DNA from 3 places in the Bacillus sp. PK3-067 genome. Region 1 is predicted to be linked to each of the others. Evidence: riboswitches for the same ligand, from Rfam matches in the RefSeq annotation. Region 1 holds a riboswitch; each other region holds the start of a gene.

Region 1 (4,468 bases):
TTCATTTCCTTCATATGCAACGATAGATGCCGTATTTATAATGACATCCCCTTTCTTCAAATGAGAAAGGGCTGCTTTCGTAACGTGAAAATAAGAAAAAATATTAATACGAAATGTTTTTTCTAGCTGTTCTGCTGTAATATACTCTAGCCCTTGCTGCGGATATTGCTGTGCAACGTTATTCACTAAAATATTTAAACTACCTAACTGCCGGGCGGTTTCTTCCACAATATCTTTACAATGCTGTTCATTACTCAAATCCCCCGGCAACAATACACACTTTACACCTTCTTTTTCAACACGTTGTTTCGTCTCATTTGCATCTTCTTCCTCATCTAAATAAGCAATCGCAACATTTGCTCCCTCTTTTGCAAAAGCGATGGAAACTGCTCGTCCAATTCCGCTATCTCCTCCCGTAATTAACACATTCTTCCCTTTTAACTTTTCACTTCCTTTATAGTTTGCATCTTCAAACTGCGGAAGGGGGCTCATTAATGATTCAATACCTGGCTGCTTATTTTGATGTTGCGCAGGCATTGTTATAAAGTTTTTTTGCTGTGGCATAGCTGCTTTCAACTCCTTTTCCTTAGCATGTGCACAATAAAAAGCTGAAATTCACACATCGTTTTACGATTAATATTCGAATTTAAGACACAAAATATGAATTGTTATAAACTTTTTATGCAAAACTATTGCAAAATAGATAAAAAACGAATATTATATATAACTGTTGTGAAAATTATTCGTAAACAGAAAGGATGTTTATATGTTTAACCTTTCAAAACATAAAACTTCTATTAAAACTGAAATTATGGCAGGTATTATTACCTTCTTAACAATGGCATATATCATTGTCGTAAACCCTGTTATCCTTGGAGATGCAGGTGTTCCATTTGAACAAGCATTTACAGCAACAATTATCGCTGCTGTTGTCGGAACATTATTTATGGCAATCTTTACAAACTTACCAATCGCAATCGCGCCAGGTATGGGATTAAATGCTTACTTCTCTTACTCTGTTGTAAAAGCGCATGAAGGCATGACTTTCGCAATTGCATTCTCTGCTGTATTCGTAGCAGGTATGATTTTAATTTTGCTATCATTTACATCTTTCCGTACAAAATTAATGGAAGCAATTCCTGAAAACTTAAAACATGCAATTACTGCTGGTATCGGGCTATTTATCGCCTTTATCGGTTTACGTTTAACAGGTATCGTTACAAAAAATGATGCAAACTTAGTTGGACTTGGTGATCTTCACTCTGCTCCAGTACTACTAGCATTAGCTGGACTTGGAATTACAATTGTCCTTATGTCTTTAAATGTAAATGGCGCACTATTTATCGGGATGCTATTAACTGGTATTATCGCTTTCTTCACGGGACAATTATCATTCTCAAACGGTGTTACATCAATGCCTGGTTTACCAGAAGGAATTATCGTTTCAAATCCAATTACTGCTGTATCTGACGTAATTAACTACGGATTATACGGCGTTGTATTCTCATTCTTCCTTGTTACACTATTCGATACAACAGGTACATTACTTGGCGTTGCACAACAAGGTGGATTTATGAAAGACGGAAAGCTTCCAAAAGCAGGACGAGCTCTTCTATCTGACTCATTCTCAGCAACTATTGGTTCTATGTTCGGAACGACACCATCAACAGCTTACATTGAATCATCTGCTGGTGTTGCAGCTGGTGGTCGTACTGGTTTAACAACTGTTACAGTAGCGGTTCTATTCACACTAGCAGCATTCTTCGGCCCATTAGTAAGTGCTGTTTCTGGTGTATCAGCTATTACTGCACCCTCATTAATTATCGTTGGTAGTCTTATGATGGGTTCAGTTCGCCACATCGATTGGGACGCATTTGATGAAGCATTCCCAGCATTCTTAGTAATCTTAAGCATGCCACTTACATCAAGTATCGCAACAGGTATCGCACTTGGATTTATTTCATACCCACTTATGAAAGTGGCAAAAGGTAAATTCCGTGCTGTTCACCCACTTGTATATGTATTTGGAATTTTGTTTGCTTATCAATTGATATTCTTACCACATTAAAATCCCTCTTCCTGAGGGATTTTTTTATAAATACTGTTTGACAATACCATTCGTTTGTGGAATAATTCAAAATAGTTAAATATCGGATGTCTTATCAAGAGCAGGTGGAGGGATGAGCCCTACGAAGCCCGGCAACCGACCCATTTATGGGCACGGTGCTAATTCTTACAACACATTGTGTTGAAAGATAAGAGTAATATGATAAGGCGTCTTTTCTATATGAAAAGGCGTTTTTTATTTTCACTCCCTCCTCTCTCTTTTTAGTTTAGGAGGGATTTTTTTATGAAAAAATTATGTTCCATCGTACTTATTTTTCTCTTATTTACATTAGCAGCTTGTACAAATGAACAAGATACTATCTCTTCACAAAAGCAACAAACTGTGAGAAAGGCGACTACAACGGTAGAAAATCAATTACAAACAGAAATTCCAAGCCAAATGAAGAAGCCATTAAAAATCGCATTAATTATGCAAATGTCCATCGGAACTTTTTCCTCTCAATATATTGAGGGTGTCAAAAAACAAGTTGAGCTATTTGGCGGCAGTGTACAAGTCTACAATTCTGATAACGATTTAGCAAAAATGGCTGCAAATTTAGATACTGCTATTAATTCAAAAGTGGATGGTATTTTAATTGATCATGGCCGTTCTGAAGCACTAAAACCTGGAGTAGAAAAAGCGTTACAAGCGAACATTCCCGTAGTTGCGTTCGATAACGATCTACGCTTGCCAGGTGTGACAATTATTGATCAAGATGACTATAGTCTTGCATGGAAATCATTAAAAACATTAGCGGAAGATTTGAATGGACAAGGAAATATCGCAGTTGTATGGGTCGGCGGATTTGCTCCAATGGAACGTCGCAATGTTATCATTGATGCTTTTTATAAACGGTATCCAAATATAAAAGAAATCGCAAGATTCGGTACTGCTAGTAATAACACGCCACTCGATACACAAACACAAGTAGAAGCTTTACTAAAGAAATATCCGAAAAAAGGCGATTTACAAGCTATTTTCGCTTCGTGGGATGAGTTTGCTAAAGGGACTGTTAAAGCACTTGAACAAGCTGGTCGTACAGATATAAAAGTATATGGCATTGACTTAAGTAATGAGGATTTACAACTCATGCAAAAAGAAAACTCACCTTGGACTGCTACAGCTGCAACTGATCCAGCTGAAGTAGGTAAGGTTCAAGTACGATTTTTATACAAAAAAATTGCTGGTGAACAAACGCCAGATATTTATTCACTAGAACCTTATTTAGTAAAGAAAAATAGTTTACCAAAAGAAAATATAACAATGGATCAGTTATCAAAATATATAAACGGTTGGGGAGACTCAAAAGATGCATATTCCCCTTGGATGAAAAAATTAGAGAAGGAGAAAAAATGATGACGTTCTCTCTTCAAAACATTACACATTCTTATCATGTCGCTACACCTGTTCTAGAAGATGTTTCTATTCATATTCAAAAAGGAAAAGTACACGCTTTACTAGGCATGAACGGTGCAGGAAAAAGTACTTTACTAAAAATAGCAACTGGTGAAATTCAACCAGTTGTTGGCGATATAAAAATTGATACTCAGTCTGTTTCCTTTACTTCACCGCGCGATGCAAAAAAGCATGGCATTTCTTTCGTAACACAAGAAGTAGATCACGGACTTATTCCCGGATTATCTGTATTAGAAAATGTACTAATCGATCATTTAGCAATGCAAAATAAAGTACTATTTTCAAAGTCCAAATTAGTCGCACTTGCTAAACAACATTTGCAAACTGTACAGGTAAATTTAAATGTTTCGGAAGATGTTTCAAACTGTTCATTACATGAAAAACAATTACTTCTTATCGCAAGAGCTTTATCTAACAATACAAATTACCTTTTATTAGATGAACCTACTTCTTCTCTTGGACCAAAAGAAGTTGAAACCTTTGGGAAACTATTAAAAGATTTAACATCAAAAGGAATTGGCATCCTTTTAGTTTCTCATCGTTTATCAGAGATTCGAAATTTCGCGGATGATGTAACTGTATTACATAACGGTCAAGTTGCCCTTTCTGAAACCATTACAACGATTACAGATCAACAAATTGTGGAAGCGATGACTGGAAAACAACTTACACTTCCTATTAATACAGCACCAAAAACCGGGAGCGAGGAACTATTTAAAGTACAAGAGCTTCTATTACACGAAGGTCATTCTCCCCTTTCTCTTACAATACGAAAAGGAGAAACTGTTGTGATATACGGATTAATTGGAAGTGGAAAAACAACACTTGCTGAAACGTTATTTGGTGCTCTTCATACTTATCACGCAGAAATAGCCGGTCAAAAACTAACGATTAAAACACCACGAGATGCGATTAAAGCGAAAATCGCACTTGTACCAGAAGAAA
Region 2 (4,468 bases), 390 kb from region 1:
CATTATTTCCTATTTCTATATATCTTCAAAAAAGAGGGTATGTATATTCTGTAAAATATTTATTTTTATTTGGGTACATGTTTATCAATCTTGTGAATAATTTAATGATTTATTTGCGAACGGATAGACCTTTTGAACATGGCAGTATGGTAGAAATGTTATTAATTTTATTTGCCCCAGTTTTCGTGAATAGAAAATACTTTTATTTAGTGTCCTTTAGTGTAATTGGAAAGTACGTATTTTTCACATTGCTATTACAAGATTTAAAAGTGGTAATTCCACTTGTTTTATGTATATTCTATTTCATTATTTCACATTCTTTATTAAAACGATTTCAATCTTATGTAAGAACAGTGGTTGAAATGATGAACAATATGAAAGAGACGGAAAATTTAGCTGTGATTGGGACTATGTCTACAACAATTGCTCATGAAATTCGAAATCCGTTAACAGCGTTAAAAGGGTTTACGCAAATGCAAAAAGAAAGAAATCCAACTGATACGATGAGCTACGACATTATGCTACAAGAAATTGAAAGAGTCAATGGATTTGTTAGTGAATTGATGTTGTTAGGAAAACCAAAGCCAACAAATTATGAAAGGTGTAATATACGAGACATCCTTCTATATGTTGTGCATCTAATGGAAAGTTATGCAACGCAATATAGAGTTAAATGTCATTTACAAGTAGATGGGAATTTACCGGCTATAAACGGTGATGATAAGCAATTAAAACAAGTGTTATTAAATATCATTAAAAATGGAATAGAATCAATGCCAGAGGGTGGAGAAATTCATATCCGTGCATATCAAAAAACGCAAGGACATTTGTGTATTTCTGTTGAAGACCAAGGATTTGGTATAGAGAATGAGAAGTTAGAAAAAATTGGCAAGGCGTTTTACACAACAAAGGAGACTGGTACAGGACTTGGATTAATGATTACATATAAAATTATTAAGGAACATCAAGGGAGTATCACGATCCAAAGTAGTGTAGGAGTAGGAACGAAAGTAGAAATTTTTTTGCCGACCTTTTAATGTATTGGGAGAAAAGATTTTTCAGAAAAGTGTTCTTGTTGTGTAAATATAAACATTTTATAAAATGTTTCAAGAAGGGTTTTTTTTATAAAATACTTCGTTTATAATGGAGGAAAATATCGACATGAGATTGATTGCTCATGTAGCGGTTCAGTAGTGTTATGAAAAGATAAGAAGGGGTGCACACGCATCCTTTTTTCTATGCAGATATTATGAAAGAGGTGGTATGATGGAATTAACATTAAATTCGACTGTATGTTTACACACGATTCAATTTCGAAAAGAGCAAAAGAATTATATTGTAAAAGATACAATTACAGGAGAAAAATATGAAATGCCGCCACTTTGGATTGATGCATTGGCAATGATGCGTGACGGTTTTTTATTGGGGGAAATTGAGGAGAAATTAAAAGAAGAGTATCCATCCGAAGAAGTGAATATGTTAGCATTCACGAGGCAACTGTTAGAACTAGAACTTGTTGAAATGGTAGATGGAGAAGAGATAGCTTGCACAAAGAAGAAAGAGATAGATTGTTTAGCTTGGTTGCGTCCTCGTGTGGAACAATTCTTTCTTAATTTAAATAGAAAATATAGAAGCAAAGACCAGTAGTGGCCTTTGCTTTTTTTATAGGCTATGTTTAAAAAATAACAGCAAATGCTCTTGCGAAAGCACCGTCACTATTTTTAATTTTTAAAGGTGCTGCTGAGAAAAAGAAACGTTTTTCTTCGATAGCATCTAGATTTGTTAAGTTTTCAATTAAGTAAATATCATTCCCTAGTAATATGTGATGAATCGGTGATGTTTCTGTTGTGACTTCATCAGGGGAAATGAAATCTAAACCGATAGATTTTACTTTTAATCGCACTAGTTCTTTAGCTAATTCTTCAGAAAGATAAAATGCTTCCTTCTCATAAGCTTCTGTATTCCATTTTGTGGATAGATTAGAATGAAAAATAACAATATCACCTTCTTTTATGTCAGTATTATGCAATACTGTCTTAGGTAATTTTCGCTCTTGAATATGTGTTACATCTATAAGAACAGCTTCACCTACAAATTGATCCAGCGGTAATTGATCGATGGTCGTTGCGCCTGAAATAAAATGCGCAGGAGCATCACAATGCGTGCCAACATGAACGACAGAATGAAAATCTGTAACTTGATATCCTGATTCTTCAACACTTGTAACAGCTTCTAGTTGTATTTTAGGTGTTCCAGGAAATTGAGACATATTATTTTCAAATGTTTGTGATAAATCAATTACTTTCATTTTACATACCTCCAATATATGTTTTTCAAATAATAAAAAGCTCATCCTTCAGTATCAAGAAAGATGAGCTTTACATGCTAGTTGGGTTTTATCTTCCAAAATGCATTGCATTTTGCAGGAATTAGCACCTATTCAGTTTGTATAAACTGAGGTTGCTGGGCTTCAAAGGGCCGGTCCCTCTGCCTCTCTTGATAAAGAAGTATTCAGTTTTTAAAATCGGAATTTTCCGATAGTTAAATTGTAATTCATTTCCTTTTTGCGTGCAATACAAAATAGGTATTCACCCAAATAAAGCTGCTCGCATATTGTAGCTTATGTAAATAGAATGCTGCGAAGGAGTGAGTGCAGTGACAGGAAATGTATTAAATTATTATGCTGGTGGTAATACAGCTAGGGGATTTCACAATTTATACGAAGAGAATTTAAAAGGATTAGACAGATTATTTATCTTAAAGGGTGGCCCAGGAACGGGAAAATCTTCTTTAATAAAGGCAATAGGTCGTGAATGGATTGAAAAAGGATATGATATTGAATTTTTACATTGTTCTTCTGATAATAAATCGGTTGATGGTGTAATTATCCCAAAATTAAAAGTAGGAATTGTTGATGGGACATCGCCGCATGTTATTGAGCCAAAAATGCCAGGGGTTGTTGAAGAGTATATAAATTTAGGAATTGCTTGGGACTCAGATAAACTAAGAAAGCAGAAGTTAGAAATTGAAAGATTTGTTTCAGAAGCAAGCAAAGCTTTTCAGTCTGCTTACGCACGTTTTAAAGAGGCATTGGTTATACATGATGAGTGGGAGAAGATATATATTGATAATATAGATTTTAATAAAGCAAATGAACTAACCAATCAGCTAATCCAGAAATTATTTGCAGATAAAAGCGGGAGACAATCGCTTGTAAAACATCGTTTTTTAGGAGCTGCTACACCGAAAGGAGCAGTTGATTTTGTTCCTAATTTAACAGAAGGGTTACCACATCGTTATTTTATAAAAGGGCGCCCAGGCTCTGGAAAATCAACGATGCTCAAAAAGTTAGCTAAGGCAGCTGAAGAAAAAGGGTTTGAAGTTGAAGTATATCATTGCGGATTTGACCCGAATAGTCTTGATATGGTTATCGTAAGAGAATTAGGATTTGCAATTTTTGATAGCACCGCACCACATGAATATTTTCCAAGTCGCGAGGGTGATGAAATTATTGATATGTATGTCCTTATTGTTACGCCAGGGACGGATGAGAAATATGCGAAGGAAATTCGTGATGTCTCCATTCAATATAAAGCAAAAATGAATGAGGCGATGTCTTTCTTAGCGAAAGCAAAATCGGTTCGTGATAAATTAGAACGAATTTATATTGCTGCTATGGATTTTTCAATAGTAGATGCATATAAAGAGGAGATTCAAAAAGAGTTTGAACGAATTGCTGCTACTGTAATTGAAAAGCAACAATAGACGTTTCATTAGGCTGTCAGTAATTTCTGACAGTTTTTTTAGTATGTAGTAAAATTAATAGTGTATTGTCGAATTTCCAAGGAAATAATCAAAAAATGGAGATGTTATGAAATGAGAGAGAAAATCGAGTTGGAGTTAGAAAGAATTGAAAAAGAGAATGATGTAAAAATTTTATTTGCGGTGGAATCAGGGAGTCGTGCTTGGGGGTTTCCATCGAAAGATAGCGATTATGATGTTAGGTTTGTTTATATACATCCGGTAGAATGGTATTTATCAATTCATGACAAACGAGATGTAATTGAATATCCAATTAGTGATGATTTAGATATAAGTGGTTGGGATATTAAAAAGGCGTTGCAACTATTCGCGAAGTCGAATCCTGCTTTACTTGAGTGGATTCGATCACCAATTTTTTATTCGAAAAACTCTAATTTTCCAGAACTACTTCAACAGATGAGTGAGAAGAATTTTGATCCAAAAGCAACGATATATCATTATTTACATATGGCGTCGAAAAATTATCGTGAATTTTTGCAAGGTGAGAATGTAAAGCTGAAAAAGTACTTTTATGTATTACGTCCCATTTTAGCTTGTAAGTGGCTAGAAGAGAAAACGACTTTACCTCCTGTAGAATTTGATCGATTAATTACAGAATTATCATTAGAACGTAGCGTATTAGATGAAATTGAAAAGTTGTTAATAA
Region 3 (4,468 bases), 2.1 Mb from region 1:
ACAACAATCGGAAACCCTACATTACCTATCATCTTGATCCACTCTTCCACCCTCTTCCCCTCCTTTCATTATATAAGTAAGAGAAAACACTGCATTTAGGCATAAAAAAACAAGCTATTATGTATTAGCTTGTTTTTCAAATAATGATGCAATTTCTCGTTTATAATCCCCGCGTATAATACCTTTCTCAGTAATAATTCCTGTAATTAATTCATTCGGCGTTATGTCAAATGCTGGATTATAAACATCCGTTCCAATTGGTGCTACTTGTTTTCCAAAGATTTTCGTAACTTCTGTTTCATCTCTTTCTTCAATAATAATTTCGGCTCCAGTTTCTTTCGTAACATCAAATGTTGACAGTGGCGCAGCAACGTAAAATGGGATATTAAAGTACTTTGCTAAAATAGCTAAATTCATTGTCCCTATTTTATTGGCTGTATCTCCATTTGCGACAATTCGATCCGCCCCCACAATAATTGCGTTTATTTCTTTCGTTTGAATAGCATGAGCTGCAGTATTATCTGTTATAAGGGTCACATCAATATTTGCTTGCTTCAATTCCCACGTCGTTAAGCGACCACCTTGTAAAACTGGTCTCGTTTCACACGCATATGCATGTAAACGCACACCTTTCTCTTTTCCAATATAAAAGGGAGCTAATGCAGTTCCATATCTGGCAGTTGCGATACTTCCAGCGTTACAGATTGTTAAAATATTATCGCCATCTTTAAAACATGTTAACGCATATTCCCCAATATTTCGACACACCTCTTCATCTTCCTGTTGAATGCGAAGCGCTTCTTCTTCTAATATTTTTTGTGCTTCTTTTATTGTAGTAATCTCTCGAATAGATTCTCTCATACGATCAATTGCCCAAAATAAATTTACTGCCGTTGGGCGTGATGTCCCTAAATAGTTACAGTCTCTATTAAACTTCTTTTGAAATTCTTCGATATGTAAAGTATTATATTTTTTCGCTGCAAGCGCCAAGCCAAATGCAGCTACAATTCCAATTGCAGGCGCTCCGCGTACTTCTAACATTATGATACTTTTCCAAACCTCTTCAATAGTCGTTAATGTTTTGTATTCTGTGCTATGTGGCAATTTCGTTTGATTTAATACCGCAATTGCATCCCCTTTCCAACTTACAGATCTCGGAACAGTAACGATTGTACTCATGCTTTTACACCCCTTGAAACTGTCTGTTGAAATAATGTTCGAAACAGTTGAATATCAGCACTTTTAGATTCATATTTTATTAGTTCTTTTCCTAAGGATAGCGCTTGTTTCTTAGCTTGAATTCTTGTTTCTTTATTTTCTATTTCATCTAAATCTGCTACATGAGCTAAACCAATTGTTCTACGAATTAGTTCACATCCGGCAAATCCAACAGCATCAGTAAAGATATTTTGCAAAATAATTGGTAACCATTGTTTTTCTTTCGTATATGCTTCTACACCTTCTCCAATCCATAACTTTGTAAAAGTCTCTACAAAATAACTCCACGTCTTTTCTATATGGAAAAATAGTACACTTCTCTTTTCTTCTTCTCTAGATAACGCATTTAATAATAGATTTGCAATAAATTGACCTATGTCAAACCCAAATGGGCCATATGCCGCAAATTCTGGATCAATCACTTTCGTTTCAGAAGGTGACGAAAAAATACTACCAGTATGTAAATCACCATGAATAAGAGTTTCTTTTCTTGTTAAGAACTTATATTTATATTGTGCTACTTTTAGTTTTAAAGTTTTATCACTCCAAAGTTCATCAACCACGAGCTGTAAATCTCGCTCATAATCATTTGTATCATAATGCCCAAAAGGATCTGTAAACACTAAATCCTCTGTAATTTTACAAAGGTCCGGATTTACAAAGGTACCTTCTAGTACCCTTTTCTCTTTTGACTGTAAACCAAAATCTGAAGTGTAAAATAAAACATGTGCTAGAAAACGACCAATATGCTGGGATAAAAGCGGATATTCTTCTCCGTCTATTAATCCTTTTCTTGTAATTGTTAGTCTTGATAAGTCTTCTATTACCGTTATCGCTAACTCTTCGTCATGACTGTACACTACTGGAACATAATCCGGTACATACTGCGCAAAAATTTGTAATGCCTTGCTTTCAATCGTTGCTCTTTTTATAGACAATGGCCAGCTTTCACCAACTACTTTCGCATAAGGCAGTGCTTGTTTTATTATAATGGATTTCTCTCCATCATCTAATTTAAACACGTAATTTAAGTTTCCATCTCCAATTTCATGACAAATGACATTTGCCTTCTCTTCAAAATAGCCATGATCTTTCGCATATTGTACAGCTGTTATTTCTGTTAATGAATAATATCCCATCTTCTTCTCCCCCTTTTTAAATTCAGAGGTTTTTCTAACATAGAAAAACCTCTTTCCACTAAGAAAGAGGTTTGAAGTTTATCTTCTCCCCTCTTATCTGCCAGAAAGTTTTACTTTCTGCTGGAATTAGCACCGTGCCTTTTGGCGTAATAAACGCCCCATTTCACAATGGTATTACGGTCGGTTGCTGGGCTTCATCGGGCCAAATCCCTCCACCTGCTCTTGATAAGAGTTGTATAATTTTTTGAATTTTTAACTTTATGTTGAAGACTATACCAAGAATAAAAATCACTTGTCAACATTTTATTTGTATAATTCTGGACGGCGATCCGCAAAAACTGGAATTCCTTTACGTACTTCTTTAATTTTCTCGAATTCAAGCTCTCCAAATAAAATTGATTCCTCTTCATTCGCCTCTACTACAACTTCACCCCAAGGATCCACAATTAAAGAATGACCTGCAAACACATTATTCGGATCCTTCCCTGCTCTATTACACGCAACAACATAACACTGATTTTCAACTGCTCTTGCTTGCAATAGCAAACGCCAATGTGCTAAACGAACTAATGGCCATTCAGCTACAACAAATAATACTTTTGCCCCTTTAGCAGTATGAACACGCATCCACTCTGGAAAACGAATATCATAACAAATTGTTCCAGCGCATTCAACATCATCTAGCTTAAATTCGCCCGTACCATTACCAGCTATTAAATATTTATGTTCATCCATAAGCTGAAATAAATGTACTTTACTATATTCGTTGACTAACTGTCCTTCATTATTTACAACATACATCGTATTTGTAACGCCTTGCTCTGTTTGCTTTGCGATGGACCCACCAACAATATGTACATCATATCGCTTCGCCCATTCTATTAACTTTTCTTTCGTTTCCACTCCATCCCTATCTGCAATTTCAGAAAGTCTCGTTAAATCATATCCTGTTGTCCATAGTTCTGGTAAGACGATAACATCTGGCCTTTCCTTCATAGCTTCACTTATTTTATTTTTAGCATTCTCAATATTTTTTTCTACATCTCCAAAAACAATATCCATTTGAATACATGCGACTTTCATTTTTTCAGCCCCATTCTTATTTTTCTCTTTACAAAATACTGGAAAGATTATATCATTTGTCACTAGAATTGTAACAACTTTCAAAAGAGGTGGAAAGTATGAAATTATTTCAACCTTCTGAGATAGTAACATCATTGCCAACACAATTTTTCGCTTCACTTGTTGCAAAAGTTAACAAAGTCGTTGCAGCTGGTCACGATGTTATTAATCTAGGTCAAGGTAATCCAGATCAACCAACACCGCAGCATATCGTAAAAGCTTTACAAGATGCTGCCGAAAAGACCATTCATCATAAATATCCGCCATTTCGCGGACATGAAAGCTTAAAGGAAGCCGTGGCTACATTCTATAAACGTGAATATGGCGTCGAATTAAACCCAAAAACTGAAGTTGCTATTTTGTTTGGTGGGAAGGCTGGACTAGTAGAATTACCGATTTGTTTTACAAATCCTGGTGATACGATTCTCGTTCCGGATCCAGGTTATCCAGATTATTTATCCGGGGTTGCTTTAGCAAAAGCACAATTTGAAAGAATGCCACTTATTGCAGAAAATAACTTTTTACCAGATTATACGAACATTGATGACTCTATTGCAGAGCGTGCAAAATTAATGTTTTTAAACTATCCAAATAATCCTACCGGTGCTACTGCATCAAAAGATTTTTTTGATGCAACCATTCACTTTGCTAATAAACATAATATATTAGTTGTTCACGATTTTGCTTATGGCGCTATCGGATTTGATGGTCAAAAACCTGTTAGTTTCTTGCAAGCAGATGGTGCGAAAAATATAGGAATTGAAATTTACACATTATCAAAAACTTTCAATATGGCTGGCTGGCGCATCGCTTTTGCTGTAGGGAATGAAAGTGTGATTGAAACAATTAACCTATTACAAGATCATATGTATGTTAGTATATTCGGTGCAGTTCAAGATGCTGCTCGAGAAGCGCTATTAAGTTCACAGTCTTGTGTAATAGACCTTGTAAATAGTTACGAATCTCGAAGAAACGCTCTTATTTCAGCC

What was found. Region 1 has a riboswitch for S-adenosylmethionine ahead of M1D73_RS04000 (sugar ABC transporter substrate-binding protein). Riboswitches for the same ligand answer to the same signal wherever they lie in the genome.
Region 2: it holds a riboswitch for S-adenosylmethionine, as region 1 does, so the genes downstream of both, M1D73_RS02070 (cyclase family protein) here and M1D73_RS04000 (sugar ABC transporter substrate-binding protein) in region 1, are expected to answer to the same signal.
Region 3: it holds a riboswitch for S-adenosylmethionine, as region 1 does, so the genes downstream of both, mtnK (S-methyl-5-thioribose kinase) here and M1D73_RS04000 (sugar ABC transporter substrate-binding protein) in region 1, are expected to answer to the same signal.

Annotation. Positions count from the first base shown of each region.
Region 1 covers NZ_CP096490.1:771,316-775,783, reverse strand. The annotation lists gene M1D73_RS04010 (SDR family oxidoreductase) at 1-564, opposite strand, end outside; gene M1D73_RS04005 (NCS2 family permease) at 767-2,068, shown strand; SAM riboswitch class I at 2,157-2,262, shown strand; gene M1D73_RS04000 (sugar ABC transporter substrate-binding protein) at 2,351-3,463, shown strand; gene M1D73_RS03995 (sugar ABC transporter ATP-binding protein) at 3,460-4,468, shown strand, end outside.
Region 2 covers NZ_CP096490.1:382,926-387,393, forward strand. The annotation lists gene M1D73_RS02060 (ATP-binding protein) at 1-1,037, shown strand, start outside; gene M1D73_RS02065 (hypothetical protein) at 1,267-1,647, shown strand; gene M1D73_RS02070 (cyclase family protein) at 1,676-2,308, opposite strand; SAM riboswitch class I at 2,394-2,506, opposite strand; gene M1D73_RS02075 (PRK06851 family protein) at 2,656-3,765, shown strand; gene M1D73_RS02080 (nucleotidyltransferase domain-containing protein) at 3,877-4,468, shown strand, end outside.
Region 3 covers NZ_CP096490.1:4,063,848-4,068,315, forward strand. The annotation lists gene M1D73_RS20770 (YvrJ family protein) at 1-50, opposite strand, end outside; gene mtnA (S-methyl-5-thioribose-1-phosphate isomerase) at 118-1,179, opposite strand; gene mtnK (S-methyl-5-thioribose kinase) at 1,176-2,357, opposite strand; SAM riboswitch class I at 2,448-2,589, opposite strand; gene M1D73_RS20785 (carbon-nitrogen family hydrolase) at 2,661-3,524, opposite strand; gene M1D73_RS20790 (pyridoxal phosphate-dependent aminotransferase) at 3,539-4,468, shown strand, end outside.